DNA from 3 places in the Streptomyces sp. B8-7 genome. Region 1 is predicted to be linked to each of the others. Evidence: riboswitches for the same ligand, from Rfam matches in the RefSeq annotation. Region 1 holds a riboswitch; each other region holds the start of a gene.
What was found. A riboswitch is a leader RNA that binds a small molecule or an ion and turns the genes downstream of it on or off. The one in region 1 is predicted to bind cyclic di-AMP.
Positions count from the first base shown of each region.

Region 2: it holds a riboswitch for cyclic di-AMP, as region 1 does, so the genes downstream of both, AC5K6T_RS11955 (M23 family metallopeptidase) here and AC5K6T_RS19240 (C40 family peptidase) in region 1, are expected to answer to the same signal.
Region 3: it holds a riboswitch for cyclic di-AMP, as region 1 does, so the genes downstream of both, AC5K6T_RS28845 (transglycosylase family protein) here and AC5K6T_RS19240 (C40 family peptidase) in region 1, are expected to answer to the same signal.

Region 1 covers NZ_JBYRRL010000003.1:941,560-948,928, forward strand. The annotation lists gene AC5K6T_RS19225 (urease subunit alpha) at 1-1,717, opposite strand, end outside; gene AC5K6T_RS19230 (urease subunit beta) at 1,710-2,021, opposite strand; gene AC5K6T_RS19235 (urease subunit gamma) at 2,032-2,334, opposite strand; cyclic di-AMP (ydaO/yuaA leader) riboswitch at 3,234-3,358, shown strand; gene AC5K6T_RS19240 (C40 family peptidase) at 3,363-3,836, shown strand; gene AC5K6T_RS19245 (ATP-binding protein) at 3,951-4,409, opposite strand; gene AC5K6T_RS19250 (helix-turn-helix domain-containing protein) at 4,623-5,492, shown strand; gene AC5K6T_RS19255 (DUF397 domain-containing protein) at 5,502-5,711, shown strand; gene AC5K6T_RS19260 (8-amino-7-oxononanoate synthase) at 5,952-7,079, opposite strand; gene bioB (biotin synthase BioB) at 7,227-7,369, shown strand, end outside.
Region 2 covers NZ_JBYRRL010000002.1:739,496-746,864, forward strand. The annotation lists gene AC5K6T_RS11935 (aspartate aminotransferase family protein) at 1-436, shown strand, start outside; gene AC5K6T_RS11940 (helix-turn-helix domain-containing protein) at 533-1,264, shown strand; gene AC5K6T_RS11945 (DUF6126 family protein) at 1,261-1,380, shown strand; gene AC5K6T_RS11950 (tyrosine-protein phosphatase) at 1,448-2,245, opposite strand; cyclic di-AMP (ydaO/yuaA leader) riboswitch at 3,140-3,297, shown strand; gene AC5K6T_RS11955 (M23 family metallopeptidase) at 3,302-4,312, shown strand; gene AC5K6T_RS11960 (SGNH/GDSL hydrolase family protein) at 4,574-5,359, shown strand; gene AC5K6T_RS11965 (SIMPL domain-containing protein) at 5,524-6,288, shown strand; gene AC5K6T_RS11970 (TetR family transcriptional regulator C-terminal domain-containing protein) at 6,327-6,950, opposite strand; gene AC5K6T_RS11975 (glutamate dehydrogenase) at 7,091-7,369, opposite strand, start outside.
Region 3 covers NZ_JBYRRL010000006.1:109,594-116,962, reverse strand. The annotation lists gene AC5K6T_RS28850 (transglycosylase family protein) at 66-1,154, shown strand; cyclic di-AMP (ydaO/yuaA leader) riboswitch at 1,337-1,515, shown strand; gene AC5K6T_RS28845 (transglycosylase family protein) at 1,519-2,232, shown strand; gene eno (phosphopyruvate hydratase) at 2,835-4,121, shown strand; gene AC5K6T_RS28835 (FtsB family cell division protein) at 4,216-4,692, shown strand; gene AC5K6T_RS28830 (DUF501 domain-containing protein) at 4,729-5,385, shown strand; gene AC5K6T_RS28825 (Ppx/GppA phosphatase family protein) at 5,382-6,335, shown strand; gene AC5K6T_RS28820 (NAD(P)/FAD-dependent oxidoreductase) at 6,871-7,369, shown strand, end outside.

The DNA of each region.
Region 1 (7,369 bases):
AGAGGAAGTAGCGCTGGGTCATGGGCAGTTCGGCCGCCGGAGTGGCCTCGACGAGTTCGCCGTCGATGTGTACGGCGAAGCTGTCGGGGTCGATGACGACGCGGGGCCGGGCGTCGTTCTCCCTCATGTCGGCCTTGGTCACCGAACGGGTGGACTCGATGGCCGTGAACCGCTTGCCGAGCGCGAGCCGTTCCGGCAGTCCGGCCTCGATCGCCTGGGGGGCCACGAAGTTGAGCGAGTTCGCGGCGGGCGCCCGGCCCAGCGCCCCGAACATGGGGCGGGGCAGGATCGGCTGCGGCGTGGGGATGGAGGCGTTGGCGTCACCCATCTGCGCGTAGGCGATCTGGCCGCCCTTGATGACGAGGAGCGGTTTGACGCCGAAGAACGCCGGCTCCCACAGGACCAGGTCGGCGAGTTTGCCGGTCTCGACGGAGCCGACCTCACGGGCGAGGCCCTGGGCGAGCGCCGGATTGATCGTGTACTTGGCGACGTAGCGGCGCACCCGGTGGTTGTCGGCGCGGCCGTCGCCGGGCAGGGCGCCGCGGCGGCGCTTCATGACGTGGGCGGTCTGCCAGGTGCGCAGGACGACCTCGCCGACCCGGCCCATGGCCTGGGAGTCGGAGGAGATGATCGAGATGGCGCCCAGGTCGTGCAGTATGTCCTCGGCGCCGATCGTGGAGGGCCGGATCCGGGACTCGGCGAAGGCGAGGTCCTCGGGGACGGCCGGGTTGAGATGGTGGCAGACCATCAGCATGTCGAGGTGTTCCTCGACGGTGTTGACGGTGAACGGCCGGGTGGGGTTGGTGGAGCTGGGCAGCACATGCGGCTCGGACACCACGGACATGATGTCCGGGGCGTGCCCGCCGCCGGCTCCCTCGGTGTGGTAGGCGTGGATGCCGCGGCCGGCGATCGCGGCGAGGGTGTCCCCGACGAAGCCCGCCTCGTTGAGGGTGTCCGTGTGGATGGCGACCTGGACGCCGGTCCGCTCGGCCACGGTCAGCGAGGCGTCGATGACGGCCGGGGTGGACCCCCAGTCCTCGTGCAGCTTCAGGCCCACCGCGCCGCCGCGGATCTGGGACAGCATGGCCTCGTGGGAAACCGTGTTCCCCTTGCCGAGGAGGCCGATGTTGAGGGGGTGGGCCTCCATCGCCTCCAGCATCCGGGCCAGGTGCCAGGGGCCGGGGGTGACGGTGGTGGCCTTGGATCCCTCGGCGGGGCCGGTGCCGCCGCCGACCAGCGTGGTGATGCCGGACGACAGCGCCTCGTCGGCGATCTGCGGGCAGACGAAGTGGACGTGCGCGTCGACGGCGCCGGCCGTGAGGATCCGCCCGTTGCCCGCGATGATCTCCGTCTCGGGGCCGATGACCAGGTCGGGATGGACGCCGTCCATGGTGTCCGGGTTGCCGGCCTTGCCGATGCCGCTGATCCGGCCGTCGCGGATGCCGATGTCGGCCTTGACGATCCCCCAGTGGTCGACGACCACGACACCGGTGATCACGGTGTCCGGGGTGCCCTCGGCGCGGGTGGCCCGGGACTGGCCCATGGACTCGCGGATGACCTTGCCCCCGCCGAACACGGCCTCGTCCCCGGCGCGCCCCGGGCCGCCGCAGCGGTCCTCCTCGATCTCGATGAGCAGGTCGGTGTCGGCGAGCCGGACGCGGTCACCGGTGGTGGGACCGAACAGGTCCGCGTAGGCGGGGCGGGCGATCTCAGGCATCGAGGGCACCTCCGGTCCCGCCGCGCAGCCCCGGCACGATCCGCGCCCCGGCGAGCGGGACCAGCTCCACCTCGACGGGAATGCCGGGCTCGAACCGTACGGCCGTGCCCGCGGCGACGTTCAGCCGACGGCCGTGCGCGGCGGTCCGGTCGAAGTCCAGGCCGGGGTTGGCCTCCGCGAAGTGGTAGTGGGAGCCGACCTGGACGGGCCGGTCCGCGGCGTTCAGGACGGTCAGCCGGACCGGCGTGCGGCCCTCGTTGAGAGGGACCGGGCCGTCCGCGAAGAGGATCTCACCGGGGATCATCGCCGCCTCCTCAGACGATCGGGTCGTGGACGGTGACGAGCTTGGTGCCGTCCGGGAACGTCGCCTCGACCTGCACGTCGTGGATCATCTCCGCGATCCCCTCCATGACGTCGTCGCGGGTCAGCAGCTTGCGCCCGGAGGACATCAGCTCGGCGACGGTACGCCCGTCGCGGGCGCCTTCGAGGATGTGCGAGGTGATCAGGGCGACGGCCTCGGGGTGGTTGAGGCGGAGTCCGCGGGCCCGGCGCTTCTCCGCGACGTCGGCCGCCACGTGGATCAGCAGCCTCTCCTGCTCGTGCGGGGTCAGTTGCACGTCCCACCTCACTTCCTCGCTCCGGGCCGTGCGGGGCCCGGCTGCCGCTGCCCCGGGCAAAGTCCCTGGTGGCGTGGAGGGAGGCTAGTTGCGACGCGTTTCGGGCGCGTTAACCGGCCGGTCTCCTGCGGCAGGCGCCTCCGCCCGTCGTTCCCCCCGCGCCCTTCGTTCCCCGTGCCCCCGTGCCCCCGTGCCCCTGTGCCCCTGTGCCCCGCCTCCGTGCCCTTCGCTCCTGCCGAACCTGTCGGTCCCTGGCGGCCGAGGCCCCGGCGAGGCCCCGGCGCGCCGGGGGCGCCTCCTCCGGTGTGCCACCGCACACCGGCCCGGTGCCGGCCCGGCACCGGGCCGGCACCGGGCGCGGGGCGGGCGGCACGGGGCGGCCCCGCGGTCCCCGGGGCGGCCGGCCCGGAGACGTCCGGGGCCCGGGGCCGGCCGGGAGCGGACGCACCACGCACCGGCACCGCACGTCGCGCGAGGGCGGCCTCCGGGGCGCGCTCGCGGCGCCTTCGCCCCGGTCCGCCGCAACCGGCGGACCGGGTGTCAAACGGACCGAACGACGGACCCTCTGTCGGAGTATCGACGGCTCGTCTTGCGTGACCCGAACGGTTGCGTCAGAGGCCGGCCGCCACGGCCCCACAGCGGGTTCCGGTGCTGGTCCGGGGCCGTTCGGTGGCCCCGGCGACACCCGGTTCATCCCCGTGTCCACCCGAACGGGTGAACGGTGAGCAACACCACAAATCGCCGATTCCATTGGGTTTTTCGGACACCGGTGAGTGAAGATCCCTGTCTGACGACAAGACCCCGCCACCGCGGCGGGGCGGTCCGGGCGGACGCCGAGTCCTGCCGCCGCCCGGATGACCGGTCGACAGGAGTGGACCGGCAGGAGTGGAGGACCCGAGCAAGACGGCCCGCCGGAGCACGTTCTCCGAGCGGACCTTGGGGTGAAGCCGCCCTCGGGCGGCCGGGCTACTTCGCCAGCCCGAATCCGACAGGTCATCCTTCTCAGGCGGTTTGACGAAGGGTTGCGCATGACCGCGCAGAATCGTGTCCCCTCCCTCATGGCCCGTGCCGGCACCGTCTCGGCACTCACCATCGTCGCGGTGGGCGGCCCCCTGGTGGTGCCGGGCGCCGCGGCCGGAGCCGCGGCCTCCACGCCCGCCACGACCGCCCTCAAGGTCGCCGCCTCGAAGAAGGGCGCCCCGTATCTGTACGGCGCCGCGGGTCCGCGCCGCTTCGACTGCTCCGGGCTCACGCTCTACTCGTACAAGAAGGCGGGGAAGCGGCTGCCGCGCACCGCGGCCCAGCAGTTCAACAAGACCAGCCGCGTCTCCGCGGGCCGCCGCCGGGCGGGCGACCTGGTCTTCTTCCACTCCGGCTCGAACGTCTACCACGTGGGCATCTACGCGGGCAAAGGCCGGATCTGGCACGCCCCCAAGTCCGGCGACGTGGTGCGGCTCCAGAAGATCTGGACGAACAGCGTCTGGTACGGCCGGGTGAGGTGACCGTCCCCGGCCGGTCCGGACGCCGGGCCGGCCCGACGTCACCCGCCCGGCGCCCCGCACCTCCCCGTGGGGCGCGGTGTCCGGGCGGGCTCCCCGCCCGGACACCCGCGGGCCTCAGGGCTCCTGGAGGCCCGCCGTGGGCATCGGCCGGACGGGGACGGTCCAGGGCAGTTCGATGGAGACGGTCTTGCCGCCCTCCCGGGTGGGCCGCACCCGGAGCCTGCCGCCGCACTCCGCCGTCAGCCAGCGGATGATGACCAGGCCGCGGCCGTTGTCCTGCTGCACGGCCGCCGGGAGCCTCCGGGGGAACCGCGGATGACTGTCGGTGACGCCGATGCTGAGGTGCTCGTCCCGCTCCAGCCGCATGTCCACGGTGAAGGTGGGGGACTGCCCGAAGGTGTGCTGGACGGCGTTGGTGGCGAGCTCGGACACGATCAGCCGGATCGTGTCGGCGAGGTCCGTGTCGGGCGGCAGACCCCACTCCACGAGCGTGTCGGCGACGTAGGCGCGGGCGGCGGACACCGAGGCGGGATCGCTCGGCATCGTGACGGATGCTTCCAGGTGATCTGCCATGGCCACGCCGTCCCTTTCCCACGGGGCCGCGGTCCGACAAGGATCGGATGGTTCGAGTACGGTCCCGGACTGGTGCTTGTCCGCCAGACTGCCACCAGTGCGCCGCTGATGGTGCCGATCCACCAAGATATGCATATATCTGTCGCTCGAAGCGGTGAACTCTGCGACGGCAGCACGTATTTGGGCGGCTCTGAAGGAGTAGGGAGTAGGCCCATGCAGCACGGTCCGGTGGTGCGCCGGCGCAAGCTCGGCGCCGAGCTGCGCGCCCTGCGCGCCCGGACGGGGCTCACCAGCGGTGAGGCGGCCCGTCTGGTGGGCTGGCATCAGTCGAAGGTGAGCCGGATCGAGACGGGCACCAGTGGCGTGAAACCGGCTGACGTGCGGTTACTGCTGGATGTCTACGGCGTTGCCGATACCGGGCTGCGGGAGGTGATGCTGGCCCTCGCGGGCTCCGGTGACGGGGTCGGCCGGCACCACTGGTGGCACGCCTACCGCGGGGTCCTGCCGCCCGCCTACCGGGACTTCATCAGCCTGGAGTCGCAGGCCGGGGCGATGCGCACCCTGGAGACGTCCGTCGTGCCGGGGCTCCTCCAGACGCCCGAGTACGCCCGTGCGGTGACCCGGGCCACCGTCGGTGACCAGCGCGGGGAGCCGGACGAACGTCTCGACGCGCTGGTGCAGGTGCGGCTGGCCCGGCAGGACGTGCTGCGGGCGCGGCCGCCCCTGGAGCTGAGCGCGGTGCTCGACGAGGCGGTGCTGCGCCGTCAGGTGGGCGGCCCGGAGGTGATGCGGGGACAGCTGCTGGGGCTGCTGGCCGCGGCGCGGCTGCCGCAGGTGCGGATCCAGGTGCTGCCGTTCTCGGCCGGGGCCCATATCGGCGTCACCGGGCCTTTCGTTGTTTTCTCATTCCCGCGCACTTCCGATCTGGACGTGGTGGTTCTTGACCATATGACGAGTAGCCTCTATCTCGAACGGAAAGAAGACCTGGAGGCCTACACCGAGGCCTTCGCCACCCTTCAGGAACTCGCCCTGTCCCCCGAGGACTCACTGGACCTGATCGCCAGAACAGTTGACGGCGCGTAAGGAGGCACCATGACCGCACTGCTCCGGCCCGCTCCTTCCAGCATCCCGCCGCCTGTCCCGCGCTGGCGGCGCAGCAGCCACAGCACCGGTGCGAACAACTGCGTGGAGACGGCCCCGTGGGCCGGGCGCCTCGCCGTGCGCGACTCCAAGCGGCCCGACGGACCCGCGCTGCTCTTCTCCCCCGAGAGCTGGGCGGGATTCACGGGCTCGTTCCGCTGACCCCCGGTATCCGACCCGAAACGAACCTCCGCGAATACCGCCGCCCTCCGTCCGCCGTCCGTGAATCCCGGAGGCCGGCAGACGGCCGGCAGAGGGCGGCCCGCAACGGGCGGCCTGCGAAAGGCAGCCCACGAAAGGCAAGCCGCGCAAGGCAACCCGCACAAGGCAACCGTCAGACGGCATATGACGAGCGGCGCATGACGACGGACCGGTTCCACAACCCGGGTGTGATGCGCCGTGTCACGGCCGCGTCCGGCCGATCACCCGCACCGCGCGTGCGATCTCCGCCCCGGACAGGTCGGCGCGGGCGGTCAGCCGCAGCCGGGAGACGCCGTCCGGCACGGACGGGGGCCGGAAGCAGCCCACGGCCACGCCGGCGGCGCGGCAGTCGGCGGCCCAGCGCACGGCCTGCTCCGGGGAGGGGGCACGCACCGAGACCACGGCCGCGTCCGGGCGTACCGCCTCGTGGCCGTCGGCGGTCAGCCGGGCGTGAAGCTCGGCCGCCACCTCCCGGGCCCGCGCCGCCCGCCCCGGCTCGCGCCGCAGCAGCCCCAGCGCCGCCAGCGCGGCACCCGCCGCGGCCGGGGCCAGTCCGGTGTCGAAGATGAAGGTCCGGGCCGTGTTGACGAGGTGCTCGACGACGCGGGCGGGCCCCAGCACGGCGCCGCCCTGGCTGCCCAGCGACTTCGACAGGGTGACCGTGACGACCACGTCGTCGGCGCCGGCCAGGCCCGCCGCGTACGGCGCACCGCGGCCCCCGTCCCCGAGGACGCCGAGGCCGTGCGCGTCGTCCAGGACGAGTCCGGCGCCGTGCGCGCGGCAGGCCTCGGCGAGCGCGGCCAGCGGGGCCGCGTCGCCGTCGACGGAGAAGACCGTGTCGGACACGGCGACCGCCGGACCGTCGTGCCCGCCGAGCGCCTTGCGGACCGCGTCCGGGTCGGCGTGGCCGACGACCTGGGTGGTGCCGCGGGCCAGCCGGCAGCCGTCGATGAGCGAGGCGTGGTTTCCCGCGTCGGAGACGATCAGCGAGCCGTGCGGGGCCAGTGCGGTGACCGCGGCGAGATTGGCGGCGTAGCCGGAGGAGAGGACCAGCGCCGCCTCGAAGCCGCAGAAGCCGGCCAGCTCGCGTTCGAGCTCGGCGTGCAGCTCGGTGGTGCCGGTGACCAGGCGGGAGCCGGTCGCGCCGCCGCCCCAGGCCCGGGCGGAGTCCGCCGCCCCCGCCACCACCTCGGGGTGCCGGGCGAGGCCGAGGTAGTCGTTGCTGGCGAGGTCCAGCAGGGGCGACCGGACGGGGCGCGGGCGCAGAGTCCGTACGAGCCCGGCGCGGCGGCGCAGCCGCGCCTGCTCGTCGATCCAGCTGAACGCCATGGGTCCTCCGCGGTAGGTGTGGGCGGCTGACCGACACTAGCGGGACGAATCGCCACCGGGGGTGTGGCGATACCCACACGGTGAAGCGGCTTCGTTGTACGAAGCCTCCTTGGCCGCGGGTGGTTCCGTACGACAGGATCGGATCTCATGGATCTGCTGAACACGCTGGTGGACAAGGGGCTTCGGCGCGAGCTGCCGACCCGCGGGGAAGCGCTCGCGGTGCTGGCCACCTCCGACGACGAGCTGCTGGACGTGGTGGCCGCGGCGGGCCGGGTGCGGCGGCACTGGTT
Region 2 (7,369 bases), on a different contig from region 1:
CGTGATGGAGAACGAGCAGATCGTCGCGAACGCGCGGGCCACCGGCGACCTGCTGAAGGCGCGGCTCGCCGCCCTGGTGGACCGCTACGAGCTGCTCGCCGACGTGCGCGGCCGGGGTCTGATGATCGGCATCGAGTTCGGACGGCCCAGGTCGCTGAAGCTGCGCAGCCGCTGGGCCATGCTCCAGGCGGCCCGCAAGGGCCTGTTCGCACAGATGGTGGTCGTACCCCTGCTCCGGCGGCACCGGATCCTCACCCAGGTGTCCGGGGACCATCTGGAGGTGATCAAGCTCATTCCGCCGCTGGTCATCGGGGAGCGGGAGGTGGACCGCTTCGTGGACGCCTTCACCGAGGTCATGGACGACGCCCACAGCGGAGGCGGGCTGATGTGGGAGTTCGGCAGGACGCTGGTGAAGCAGGCGGTGGCCCAGCGCTGAGCACCCTCGGGCCGGAGTGCTGCGCGGGAGGAGCCGGGTTTGCCCCTCAGGCAAGAAACTTGCCCCGGGGGCAACGGCTGCGGCTGAATGGAGGGCATGAGCCCTTCCGAGACCGGGCCCGTCCCGCCCGCCGCGGCCGACGGGACCGCGTCCCCCGACTCTCCCGCGTCCCCCGACTCTCCCGCGGTCGCCGACTCTCCCGCGGTCGCCGACTCTCCCGCGGTCGCCGACTCTCCCGCGGTCCCCGGCCTTCCCGCGGTGGCCCCACAGCTGCGCGCCCTGCGCCGCCGGGCGTCGCTCACTCTGGAGGCCGCGGCGCGCACCGCCGGGCTGTCGCCGGCGCACCTGTCCCGGCTGGAGACCGGGCAGCGCCAGCCGTCGCTGCCGATGCTGCTCGCGCTCGCCCGCGTCTACGGTACGACCGTCTCCGAGCTGCTCGGTGAGAGGGTCGCCGACCGGGACGCCGTCGTGCGGGCCGCCGGCATGGAGCCGACCCGGGCGGGCGGCTGGACGTACTGGCAGGCCGGCGCGCCCGGCCGCGGGATGCAGGCTCTGCGGGTGCACGTACCGCGCGGCTCCCAGGGCGACATCGTGCGTGTGCATCCCGGCGAGGAGTGGCTGCACGTCCTCGGCGGGCGGCTGCGGCTCGACCTCGGTGACGCCGCGCACCGTCTGGGGCCCGGCGACAGCGCGCACTTCGACTCGCTGACCCCGCACCGCATCGCCGCCGAGGACCCCGGCGGCGTCGACCTGCTCTTCGTCCACACGCTGTTGCAGAGTCCCACGGCCTCGCTGTGCCTGGGGCCGCCGACGGGAGACACACCATGAGTGACATCGAACAGAAGTTCCCCCGCACGCTCTGGGTGCGGCTGCTGATCTACATCGCCGCCGGGCACCTGTTCGCCGGGTTCCTGTACCTGCTGTTCGCCGTGGGCGCGGACTGACCCGGCCCCGGGCGGGCTCCGGGACGGGGCAGAGGGGGCGGGCGCGGGGCCGGCGCTTCGGGCCGGCTCAGTCCAGCAGGCGGTCCCGCAGCCGCTCCCGGGTCTCGGGTGTCACCCCGAGCCCCTGCTCCAGATAGGCGTCGACCCCGCCCCAGGTCTGCTCGATGGTCTCCATCGCCGCGGTGAGGTACTCGGCGCGCGCGTCGAACAGCGGGCTGAGCAGATCCATGACCTCGGGGGAGTAGGCGGCGGCCGCATCGCCGTTGCGGCGCACCTTGTAGCGGCGGTGGGTGGCGTTGGACTCCAGGTAGTCGGCGAGGATCGCGTCCTGCTCGACGCCGATCGCGAGCAGCGTCACCGCGATCGACAGTCCGGCGCGGTCCTTGCCCGCGGCACAGTGCATCAGGGCGGGCACGCTGTCCTCGGCGAGGGCGTGCAGCACCCGCGAGTGCTCACCGGTGCGCTCCACGACGATCATGCGGTACGACGCGATCATGCGGCCCGCGGCCCTGCCGTCCGCGAGGACGGAGCGCAGCTGCGCGAGATCGCCGTCGCGGACCATCCTCCAGAACTCGGCGCCGTCGGCCGGGTCGCTCAGCGGAAGGTTCAGGTTGCGCACGCCCGGCAGGTCGACGTCCGGGCCCTCCAGCTTCTGGTCGGCGGCGTTGCGGAAGTCGAAGATCGTGTGCAGGCCCAGGGAGGAGAGGAACGCCGCGTCGTCGGAGGTCGCGTGGGCCAGGTGGCCGCTGCGGAACAGCACGCCGTGGCGCACCCGGCGTCCGTCGACCGTCGGCAGTCCGCCCACGTCGCGGAAATTACGCACGCCGGCCAGCTCGGGTTCGGTCGACGGGACCTGCTGCGTCACGGGGGCTCCCTCCCGGTAGGGCCCCGTCGGCGCGGCTCGTCGACGGGCACGGTCTGACGATACGACATGGCTTCCCGGGGCCACCGGTCGTCCATGCCGTCGGGCCCGGGGCTCCCGGGCGCTGACCGCACGGCCCGGCGTGCGCCCGCGGCGCGCGCCGGTGTCCCCCGTGGCGCCTCTCAGGCCCGGGCTCTCACGCCCGGGCTCTCGGCCCGATTCCGCGAGCCCCTGCGCGGGAGGGCCGGTGGACGGACGGCCGGGTGGGGGTGCCTTGGGGGGTGCGTGGGAGGGCGTGGGGGTGCGTGGGGGGCGCGCGGGTGGGGGGAATGAGGAGGAATGAGGAGGAATGTGAGACATCCGGAGACATCCGGAGACATCCGGAGCGGGCGGAGAGGTGTGGAGGGGTGTGGAGGGGCGGGGCGCCCCGGGGGGGGATGTATTGCCTGTCGTGTGACGAAAGGTGCTCAACGGATGAAGTGCGGGAATCGGACTCTTGCCGCCTGAGCGTGGGCCGGTTCGTCGAGTGGTGTCGCTTTGGTGGGGCAAGCGGACTCAATGTGTGAGTCCTCCTTCTCAATGCCTTCTGGGGCTTCTGTCCGAATTAGTGTCTTCATTCCAACTCGCTCTGGAATAAAGAAACCTGGAGACGTGTCACGTGAGGAGCGTCATATCCGTGACGGTGAGTCGCCCGTCATGCTCACGTAATCAGTCAGCCTTTCAAGGGGATTCGGGGAACGCGGGGCGTCCGCATTGCACGCAGGGTGACCGTGAACCACCTGTAAGGATCAAGAACCGACGCTTCGCCTGGAACCTCTTGCTTGTCCGTTTGCGTCTTGGTCGCTTACGTTCCCAACCGATCCGGACGGACGCCTAATCCTGCCGCCGACCGGAGCCCGCGCAAACCCACCCGTGTACGGCAGGAGCGGGGGACCCACAGGTACAAACGCCTGTTCCGGTCTCCGGAACGGCTTGGGGTAAAGCCGCGCCCCGGCGCGGCCGGACATCTCCAGTCCGCACCCGACAGCTCACCTCGCAGGCGCCGGAGAGGAATCCCCCATGCCCGTGAAGGGTAAGCACCGCCGTCCCAAGGCCGCTCAGCGCCTCAGCCGTTCTCTCGTCGTCGCCGGCACCGGCAGCGCCGCACTCGCCCTCCCGCTGCTGGGCGCCGCGGTCGCCGTCGCCGCGCCCGGGCAGGCCGCTCCGCAGTCGGCCGTCCAGTCGGTGACCACGCAGACCAAGGCCGCCCAGAAGCCGGCCGCCGCCCAGAAGGCCACGCACCTCTACACCGTCAAGAGCGGCGACTGCCTGTCGAAGATCGCCGACGAGCACCACGTCCGCGGCGGCTGGCACAAGCTCTACCAGGACAACCGCGAGGCTGTCGGCGCCGACCCGTCGCTGATCCATCCGGGCCTGAAGCTCACCCTCGGCAAGAAGGCGGCCGCGGCCCACACCCCGGCCACCGCCCGGGCGCCGAAGCCCGCGACGTCCTCCGGCTCCTCGAAGTCCTCCGGCTCTACCGCGTCGTCCGGGGCCGCCAAGCCGTCCACCGCGTCGAAGTCGTCCGCGGCCGCGCCGAAGCCCGCCGCGGCCCCCGCGCAGGAGTCCTCCGCACAGCAGTCCTCCACGGACGCCGTGCAGACCGCCACCACCGCGGCGAGCGGCTACGCCGCCCCCGTCGCCGGTGCCGGTGTCGGCACCGCCTACCACGTGGCGGGCAGCATGTGGTCCAGCGGCTACCACACCGGTGTCGACCTCGTCGTGCCGACCGGTACCCCGCTGAAGGCCGTGGGCACGGGCACCGTGGTCTCCGCGGGCTGGGGCGGCGCGTACGGCAACCAGGTCGTCATCAGGCTGGCCGACGGCTACTACGCCCAGTACGCCCACCTGTCCTCGCTGTCCGTCTCGGCCGGCCAGAGCGTGGCCGCCGGTCAGCAGGTCGGCCTCTCCGGCGCGACCGGCAACGTCACCGGCCCGCACCTGCACTTCGAGATCCGGACCACCCCCGACTACGGCTCGGACGTGGACCCGGTCGCGTACCTCCGCTCGCACGGCGTGTCCCTCGGCTGACGCCCTGCACCCGCCGCCGAAGGCCGGACCCCGATCCCCGGGTCCGGCCTTCGGCGCACCCGAACACCCCCCGCGGGCCACCCGTATGCGGACCGCCCGCCGCGCGGACCGCCCGTGCGCGGACCCTATTCCGCAGATGCCAAGACTTGACCAGTGGTCTATCTCACCGCCCGTCAACCCCTGCCTACGGTCGCGTAGGTCACATTCGAGGGGGAATCATGGTCCGACGTGGCAGACGATGCGAAGAACGACAACAGATCAGTGATCGGGTCGTACGTGGCGGTGGGGGACAGCTTCACCGAAGGCGTCGGCGACCCGGGCCCCGACGGGGCGTTCGTCGGCTGGGCCGACCGGTTCGCGGTGCTGCTCGCCGACCGGCGGCCCGAGGGCGACTTCGACTACACCAACCTCGCCGTACGCGGCAAACTGCTGGACCAGATCGTGGCCGACCAGGTGCCGCGCGCCGCGGAACTCGCCCCGGACCTGGTCTCGTTCTGCGCGGGCGGCAACGACATCATCCGGCCCGGCACCGACCCCGACGACGTCGCCGAGCGGTTCGAGCGGGCCGTGGCCGCGCTGACCGAGCGGGCCGGCACGGTGCTGGTGACCACCGGCTTCGACACCCGGGGCGTCCCCCTCCTCAAGCACCTGCGCGGGAAGATCGCCACCTACAACGGGCACGTACGGGCGATCGCCGACCGGTACCGCTGCCCCGTGCTGGACCTGTGGTCGCTGAAGTCCGTACAGGACCGCAGGGCCTGGGACCACGACCGGCTGCACCTCTCGCCCGAGGGCCACACCCGGGTGGCGCTGCGCGCCGGGCAGGCCCTCGGCGTCGAGATCCCCGCGGACCCCGAGCAGCCCTGGCCCCCGCTGCCGCCCCGCGGCACCCTGGAGGTCCGTCGCGACGACGTCCACTGGGCCCGCGAGTACCTGGTCCCCTGGATCGGCCGCCGCCTGCGCGGTGAGTCCTCCGGCGACAACGTCACGGCCAAGGGCGCGCTGAGCCCCGACGACATCAGGCTCCGCATCGACGCCGTGGCCTGACAGCGGGCCGCGCAGGGGGGCCGCGCTGCGCGCAGGGGCGCGGGCCGCGCCGCAACGCCCGCGCTCCACCAGAGAGGTGACGGTGCGGGAGTGGTGCCGGACGACGGCACGGCCGCGGTGCTGGGATGACGGCGACACCCCCCGCCCACCGGAAGGACCCCCGCATGCCGCTCGCACGCACCCCCGCCGTGCTGTCCCGCGCCACCACCGCCCTGGCCCTCGCCCTGCTCGCCCTCGGCGCCCCGGCGCTCGCCGCTCCCGCCGCCCTCGCGCTGCCCGCGCCGGCCGCCGTCCAGGAGCCCGGCGTCGCGGCCGTCACCGTGACCGGTGAGGGAAGCGCCGCGACGGAACCCGACCTCGCCGTCGTCGGGGCCGGTGTCGAGGCGGTCGCCGCGACACCCCAGACGGCGCTGGACGCCCAGAGCAAGGCCGCCGCCGCGCTGCTGCGGGCGGCCAGGGAGCAGGGCGTCGCCGAACGCGACATGCGCACCGAGAGCGTGTCCCTCGCCCCGGTCTACGAGTACCAGGACGGCGCCTCCCGGCTGAAGGGCTACCAGGCCTCGCAGTCCTTCTTCCTGAAGGTGCGCCAGGTGGACCGCACCGGCGCGGTCCTCCAGGCGCTCACCGACGCCGCCGGCACCGCGGGCCGCATCCACTCCGTGTCCTTCGACGTGGCCGACCCGGGCCCGCTGCGCGCCCGGGCCCGCCAGGCGGCGTTCGAGGACGCGCGCGCCAAGGCCGAGCAGTACGCCCGGCTCGGCGGTCACCGGCTGGGCCGGCTGGTCTCGCTGACCGAGGACGCGATGAGCCCGCCGCGCCCCTCCCCGCCCGCCGCGGACGCCCCGCAGGGATCGGGCGCGGGCGTGCCCATCGTGCCCGGTGAGATCCGTGCCACGGCGACGGTCACGGCCGTGTACGAGCTGATCTGAGCCCGTGGCCCGCGGACCTGTGCGTCCCGGCCGGGCGGTCAGCGCCCGAGCGGCGCGGCCCGCGTCTCCCGGTCCAGTCCCAGTTCCCGCGCGAGCGCCTCGTCCACCCACCGCGCCGCCAGGGTCCGCGACACCGCGCCCGGGTAGGAGATCAGCTGGACGGCGAGGCCGTCGAGGAGCGCGGTCAGCCGCAGGGCGCTGGCGGCGGGGTCGGGGCAGTGGAACTCGCCCGCGGCGACGCCCTCGGCGATCACCTCGCCGAGCGCGGCCTTCCACTGCCGGTCCAGGTCGCGGCTGACCTGACGCAGGCCGGGATCGCGCAGAGCGGCGGCCCAGCCCTCGATCCACAGCCGCCAGCCCTTGGCCTGCCCGGTCGGCGCGTACCACCGCACGACGGCACGCAGCCGGCGCAGCGCGCTGGTGCGGCGGGCCAGCAGCCCGCGCAGGTGGGCCAGGTCGCCCTCGGCGGCGTGCGCGAACGCGGCGGCGACGAGCTTCTCCTTGGTGGAGAAGTGGTAGAGCACCAGCGCGTTGCTCACGCCGAGCGCCGAGGCGACGTCGGAGATCCGCACCGAGACCACGCCGCGTACCTCGATCTGCTCGATGGCGGCCCGCAGCAGTTCCTCGCGCCGCTCCTGAACGCCCAACCGCACTCTCGCCACGCGCTTCACCCTACACAGCGGCCCGGACGTGGGCAGACGCCTGCGCAGCGCCCCCGGCCGCCCCGCGGGCGCCGGCCACGCCCCCGTCCGGAGCAGGCCGCGAAGGCGCCGGCCCGGTCCCCGGGAGGCGGTGGCGTCCGTCAGCGGTACCACCCGAACTGCTCGGCGATCACCGGCAGCCGTTCGGCCACGATGGCGTGCGCGGCCGCCCTCGGGGTCGTCCCCCCGGCGTCCGCGCGCGTGAGCATCTCGTCGACCAGGGTCCGCATCGACCGGCGGATGCGGGCGAACGCCTCGTCGGGGTCCGCGCCGACGTCCCCGAACAGGGTCCACCACCACCAGGCGTTCGTGCCGGAGTTGGCCACCACGTCGGGCAGCACGCACACGCCGCGCGCGGCGAGCGGCTCCTCGGCGGCGGG
Region 3 (7,369 bases), on a different contig from region 1:
CCATCAGCGCGGCGCCTCGCAGCACACGCCGCGCCGGTCCCTGTCGTCGCTCGAAAGGCCACCGCATGCTCTCCGGGAACGGTCGGCACCGTCGCCCCCGCCAGGCTCCGGCTCTCCTCGTCGCGGCCGGAGTGACCGGCTCCGCGATCGCGATCCCGCTGCTCGGCGCCTCCGGCGCGAGCGCGGCGGACGGTACGACCTGGGACCGGGTGGCGGACTGCGAGACCGGCGGGGCGTGGAGCGCGAACAGCGGGTACGGCCAGTACGGCGGCCTGAAGCTGAGCCAGCTGGACTGGGTGAGCTACGGCGGGCTGGAGTACGCCCCGGGCCCGGACCAGGCCAGCCGCCGGCAGCAGATAGCCGTGGCCGAGCGTGTCCTGGCCGACCAGGGCGTGTCGGCGTGGCCGGCCTGCGGTCCGCTCGCGGGGCTCGGCGAGGACGCGGCACCGGCGGACGTCGACACCGGCGTCGCGGAGGACGGGTCCGGCCACTCCGGGCCGACCGGAAAATCTACTTCGCCGGTTACGCCCGACTCCTCCGTATCACCCAAGTCGCCGGATTCGGCTGCATCGTCCGAGACATCCGGACCGTCCGAGGAGTCCGATTCCCGCGGCGCGTCCGGCGAGTCCGGCCCGGGTGGCGGCCCGGCGTCCGGAGCTTCAGGGCCGGGCGACTCGCCCGACAGCGCCAAGTCGGACACATCGGACGCCCTTGACCCGTCGGCCGGCGCGGGCGCCACCCCCGGCTCCTCTCCTGCCCTCACGGGCGAGGAGGCCGGCGACGCCCCTGCGGGCGTCGGCGGCCCAGCGGACAACTCGGACAAGTCCACCCCGAACGGCGCCTCTTCGGCCGATCCGTTCCAGCCCGGCACCGGACGGCATCGCGGCGCCGTCGCCGAGGAGGGGGCGGGCGGCGGCCGTGCGGCCGGTTCCGAGGGCCGGGACGCCTCCGGCGGCCCCGCCGCCCTCGGCGCCGCCGACGGCGAGTACGTCGTCCGGGAGGGCGACAGCCTCTCGGGCATCGCCGACTCCCTTGACCTCGACGGCGGATGGCGCGCGCTGTACGACGGGAACCGGGAGACGGTCGGTACCGACCCGGACCTCATCGTCCCCGGTCAGACGCTCGCGGTCGGGGGCGAATCGGGTGAAAAGTAGCGGGAGTTCACGCATGGTTCGTTGGTGAATGTCCGTTTTGGTGAAAGTGTGGGATGAGTCTCAGAGGCCCTGATCGTCTTTGAAATTCCGCCGATCGCGTGTCTACCGTCATCACCGCTCGCCAACACGAGCCCCGACGGCCGCAACGCCGAATCCTGCCAGCGGCCGCCCGGGAACAGTCGTCGCGTCATGCGCCGTAGGCAGGAGCGGGGGACCCAAGGTAAGTGCCGGGCCCGGCGGTTGGGGTGACTCGACGCCGGAACCGGCTTGGGGTGAAGCCGCGCGCCCAGGAGCGCGCGGCCGGGCAACTCAACCGGCCCGAACCCGACAGCTCACCTCGCAGGCGTCGGTGAGGGGATCCTCCATGCTGTTCTCCGGCAAGGGCAAGCACCGTCGTCCGTCCGCCCTCCAGCGCTCCACCCGTGCCATCGCCGTCGCCGGCGTGGCCGGCGCCGCCGTCGCCGCCCCGCTGGTCGCGGCCGGCAACGCCTCCGCCGCCACCGCCTCCGAGTGGGACGCCGTCGCCCAGTGCGAGTCCGGCGGCAACTGGTCCATCAACACCGGCAACGGCTACTACGGCGGCCTGCAGTTCTCCGCCTCCACCTGGGCCGCGTACGGCGGCACCCAGTACGCCGCCAGCGCGAACCAGGCCAGCAAGGCCCAGCAGATCGAGATCGCCGAGAAGGTCCTGGCGGGTCAGGGCAAGGGTGCCTGGCCGGTCTGCGGCGTCGGCCTGTCGGGCGCCGCGAACGACGGCGGCTCCGCCGCGGCCGCCCCCTCGCAGCCGAGCGCCGACACCACCAGCCGTTCGGCCGAGCAGCCCGGCGTCTCCCGCTCCCAGGAGCGCCCGGCGCAGCAGGCCGCCCCGCAGCGGACGAAGAAGACCGTCACCACCCCGACCGGCAAGAAGGTCAAGAAGGGCGACGGCGAGTACAAGGTCGTCAAGGGCGACACCCTCAGCGAGATCGCCGCGGAGCACGACGTCGACGGCGGCTGGCAGAAGCTGTTCCGGCTGAACAAGGACATCATCGACGACGCGGACTTCATCTACCCGGGCCAGCAGCTGCACCTGAAGTAGGGCGCGGCGGCCCGTCCCGTCCGGAGGCCCCCACCTCCGCCGAGGCTCCCCGCCTCTCCCCCCCAAGCTCCCGCCCCGGCGCGTGTCCCCCCGTACGCGCCGGGGCGGGGTGCGTCCCGGCGCGCCTCCGGCGCACCCCGGCCGGGCCCTGGTCCGCGCGTGCCCCGATCCGGCCGGGCCCTGGTCCGCGCGTGCCCCGATCCTGCCGGGCCCTGATCTGTGCGTGCCCTGATCCGGCCCGGCCGTGATCCGTGCGCACTCCGGTCTGTGCGGGCCCCGGTCCTGCCGGCTCCGATCCGTGCGGGCCCCGGTCCTGCGGGCTCCGGTCCGTGCGGGACGGTGTCCGGCGGCCGCCCCCGGCCGCTCCGCGGTCGGGTCCGGGCCGGTCCCCGGCGGCCGCCTCCGCCGCGCCGGTCCGTCCGGGTCGGTTTCCGGTCCGTTCAGGACGGCACCCCGCCCCGCTTTTGTTCCGTTAGGAAACAATTTACGCTCGGTTCCGTCCACGTGATGAGCCATCGGCTGGCCGATCCCCCGGAGCCGGTTAGGCTCGTCTCGCAGAGCCACACCCGCGGCCTGCCCACCGCGTCACATCCATGAAGGAGATGCTCGTGCCGTCCATCGACGTCGTCGTAGCCCGGGAAATCCTGGACTCCCGAGGCAACCCCACGGTCGAGGTCGAGGTCGGCCTCGACGACGGCAGCACGGGTCGTGCCGCCGTTCCGTCCGGCGCCTCCACGGGCGCCTTCGAGGCCATCGAGCTCCGCGACGGCGACTCGAACCGCTACCTCGGCAAGGGCGTCGAGAAGGCCGTCCTCGCCGTCATCGAGCAGATCGGACCGGAGCTCGTCGGCTACGACGCCACCGAGCAGCGCCTGATCGACCAGGCCATGTTCGACCTGGACGCCACCGACAACAAGGGCTCCCTCGGCGCCAACGCCATCCTCGGCGTCTCGCTCGCCGTCGCCCACGCCGCGTCCGAGGCCAGCGACCTGCCGCTGTTCCGCTACCTGGGCGGCCCCAACGCGCACCTGCTGCCGGTGCCGATGATGAACATCCTGAACGGCGGCTCGCACGCCGACTCCAACGTGGACATCCAGGAGTTCATGATCGCCCCGATCGGCGCGGAGTCCTTCTCCGAGGCCCTGCGCTGGGGCGCCGAGGTCTACCACACCCTCAAGGCCGTCCTGAAGTCCAAGGGCCTGTCCACCGGCCTCGGCGACGAGGGCGGCTTCGCCCCCAACCTGGGCTCCAACCGCGAGGCGCTGGACCTCATCCTGGAGGCCGTCAAGCAGGCCGGCTACGTGCCCGGCGAGCAGATCGCGCTGGCGCTCGACGTCGCCGCCTCCGAGTTCTACAAGGAGGGCAAGTACGTCTTCGAGGGCAAGGAGCGCTCCGCCGCGGAGATGACGGAGTACTACGAGGAGCTCGTGGCGGCCTACCCGCTCGTCTCCATCGAGGACCCGCTGTTCGAGGACGACTGGGCCGGCTGGAAGGTCATCACCGACCGGCTCGGCGACAAGGTCCAGCTGGTCGGCGACGACCTGTTCGTCACCAACCCCGAGCGGCTGCAGCGCGGCATCGACGACGGTGCCGCCAACGCGCTGCTGGTCAAGGTGAACCAGATCGGCTCGCTCACCGAGACCCTGGACGCCGTCGAGCTCGCCCAGCGCAACGGCTACAAGTGCATGATGTCCCACCGCTCCGGCGAGACCGAGGACGTCACCATCGCCGACCTGGCCGTCGCCACCAACTGCGGCCAGATCAAGACCGGCGCCCCGGCCCGCTCCGAGCGCGTCGCCAAGTACAACCAGCTGCTGCGCATCGAGGAGATCCTCGACGACGCCGCGGTGTACGCCGGCCGCTCGGCGTTCCCCCGCTTCAAGGGCTGAGCCGCAGCCCCGACGAGGCGTCGTCCGTACGTCCCCGTACCCGGTCCCGTACCGTGTGCGGGGACGTACGCGCGTGAACGGGAGGCGGGCACACATGGCCGTGAAGGACCGGGACCGGTTCTCCACCACGACCAGGCTGCGACTGCTCGGCGAGCAGACCGCGGCCCGCGTCTACCGTTCCCAGACCCGCCGCCAGGCCCGCCGCTCCCGGCTGACCGGCCGGGCCGCGCTGCTCGCCCTGGTGGTCTGCTCGCTGGTGGTGGCGCTCGCCTACCCCATGCGGCAGTACGTCGCCCAGCGCGCCGAGATCGCCGACCTGCAGCGGCAGAAGCGGCAGGCCGAGGAGCGCGTGGAGCAACTGCGCGACCTCAAGGCGCGCTGGCAGGACGACGCCTACGCCGAGCAGCAGATCCGGCAGCGGCTGCACTATGTGATGCCCGGCGAGACCGGCTACGTCGTCGTCGACCCGGACGCGGCGGAGCGGTCCCGCGCCGAGCTCGGGGCGGCGGACCGCCCCTGGTACTCCAACGTCTGGGACGGCGTCGACACGTCCGACGCCTCCGACCGCTGAGGCGGCCGTCCCGGTACCCGAACGAGAAAGACACGCATGCACACGCCCCCGCCGCCCACCCCGCGCACCGAGCCCACCGACGCGGACGTCGAGGCCTTCCAGCAGCAGCTCGGGCGGCCGCCGCGCGGACTGCGCGCCATCGCGCACCGGTGCCCGTGCGGGCAGCCCGACGTCGTCGAGACCGCCCCCCGGCTGCCGGACGGCACCCCCTTCCCGACGCTCTACTACCTGACGTGCCCCAAGGCGAACTCGGCCATCGGCACGCTGGAGGCGGAGGGCGTGATGAAGGAGATGACCGAGCGGCTCCGGAGCGACGCGGAGCTGGCCGCGGCCTACCGCGCCGCGCACGAGGACTACGTCCGGCGCCGCGACGCGATCGAGGAGCTGAGGAACTTCCCCAGCGCGGGCGGCATGCCCGACCGGGTCAAGTGCCTGCACGTCCTGGTCGCCCACTCGCTGGCCGCCGGCCCCGGTGTGAACCCGCTCGGCGACGAGGCCCTCGCGATGCTGCCGGAGTGGTGGCGCAAGGGCGCCTGCGTCACCCTGCCCGGCGCACCCGGCGCACCCGGCGCACCCGGCGCACCCGGCGCACCCGGCGCACCCGGTGGAACCGGTACATCCGACACATCCGACACGCCCGAGAGGTCCGAGGCCGCCGCGGCGGACGGCACGGCCGGAGGGGAGGACCGGTGACGCGCGTCGCCGCCATCGACTGCGGTACGAACTCCATCCGCCTGCTCGTCGCCGACGTCGACCCCGCGACCGGTGAACTGGTCGACCTGGACCGCCGGATGACGATCGTGCGGCTCGGCCAGGGCGTCGACCGCACCGGGCGGCTGGCCCCCGAGGCGCTGGAGCGCACCTTCGCCGCCTGCCGCGAGTACGCCGCCGCCATCAAGGAGCACGGCGCCGAACGGCTGCGCTTCGTGGCGACCTCCGCCTCCCGGGACGCGGAGAACCGCGACGAGTTCGTCCGCGGCGTCCTGGACATCCTGGGCGTGGAACCCGAGGTCATCACCGGCGAACAGGAGGCCGAGTTCTCCTTCGCCGGGGCGACCAGGGAACTGGCCGGGCGGGCCGACCTGCACCGGCCGTTCCTGGTGGTGGACATCGGAGGCGGCTCCACGGAGTTCGTCGTCGGCGAGGAGCACGTGCGCGCGGCGCGTTCGGTGGACGTCGGCTGCGTGCGGATGACCGAGCGGCACCTGGTGCGCGACGGGCGGATCACCGACCCGCCCGCCGAGGAGCAGATCGCCGCGCTGCGCGCCGACGTCGAGGCCGCCCTGGACCTCGCCGAGCGGTCGGTGCCGCTGCGCGAGGCGCGCACCCTGGTCGGCCTCGCCGGGTCGGTGACCACCGTGTCGGCGATCGCGCAGGACCTGCCCGCCTACGACTCGCGGGCCATCCACCACTCCCGGGTCTCCCGCGACCGGGTGCGCGAGATCGCCGGCCGTCTGCTGTCCTCCACGCACGCCGAGCGCGCGGCGATCCCCTCCCTGCACCCCGGCCGCGTCGACGTGATCGCGGCGGGTGCTCTGGTCCTGCTGGCGGTCATGGAGCGCACCGGCGCCGCGGAGGTCGTGGTGAGCGAGCACGACATCCTCGACGGCATCGCCTGGTCCCTGGTGCCCGGCCCCCGCTGACCGGCGGGCCCGCGCCGCGCGCCGTCGACGCGGGGCGGCCGGCGGGCGGCGGGCTGGGTGCCGGGGGTGGCCGGCCCCGCGGCCCGAAGTGGGCGGTCCGCAGGGCGATTTCCTACCGGGCGGTAGTCGCCGGGTGAGCGGCGCGGGTAGCGTATGAGCGGGCTGGAGGGGGTGCGGAAGGGCCTTTCGGGGTACCGCGACGGAAAAGTTCGTGAAGTTCTTCACAAGGATTTCGGCCCCGAAGGGTGCCGAGGGGCCTCCGATAGGCCGTTCCGGTGGTCCGAGGGGCCTTCGAATGCGGGAGTGGGGTCGCCGCGGCGAGAGGGGGCACGGCCCCGGGGAGCGATGCTCACAACGGTTTCCGAAGCCCGGAGAGCCAGTTCACGCGGCATTGACAACGGGCCGGGGCTGATCATGGTTCCCGATCCGCAGGGTGGCCTCGGTCACGTGGGCCGCGGAGTGTAGCACGAGGCCCGCCCGACCTTGTGAAGGGGCGCACGAGCGACGGTCCTGAGCCGGGTGGATACTCGATGGCATGAGCACCACGGAGCGTCCCAGGATCCTCGTAGTAGGCGGTGGGTACGTAGGCCTGTACGCCGCTCGGCGCATCCTGAAGAAGATGCGCTACGGAGAGGCGACCGTCACGGTCGTCGACCCCCGGTCGTACATGACCTACCAGCCCTTCCTCCCCGAAACCGCCGCCGGCAGCATCTCCCCGCGCCATGTCGTCGTCCCGCTGCGACGCGTGCTGCCCAAGGCGGAGGTCCTCACCGGCCGGGTCACCACCATCGACCAGGACCGCAAGGTCGCGACGGTCGCCCCGCTGGTCGGCGAGGCCTACGAACTGCCCTTCGACTACCTGGTGATCGCGCTCGGCGCGGTCTCCCGCACCTTCCCGATCCCCGGCCTCGCCGAGCAGGGCATCGGCATGAAGGGCATCGAGGAGGCCATCGGCCTGCGCAACCACGTGCTGGAGCAGCTCGACAAGGCCGCCTCCACCACGGACGAGGACATCCGCCGCAAGGCGCTCACCT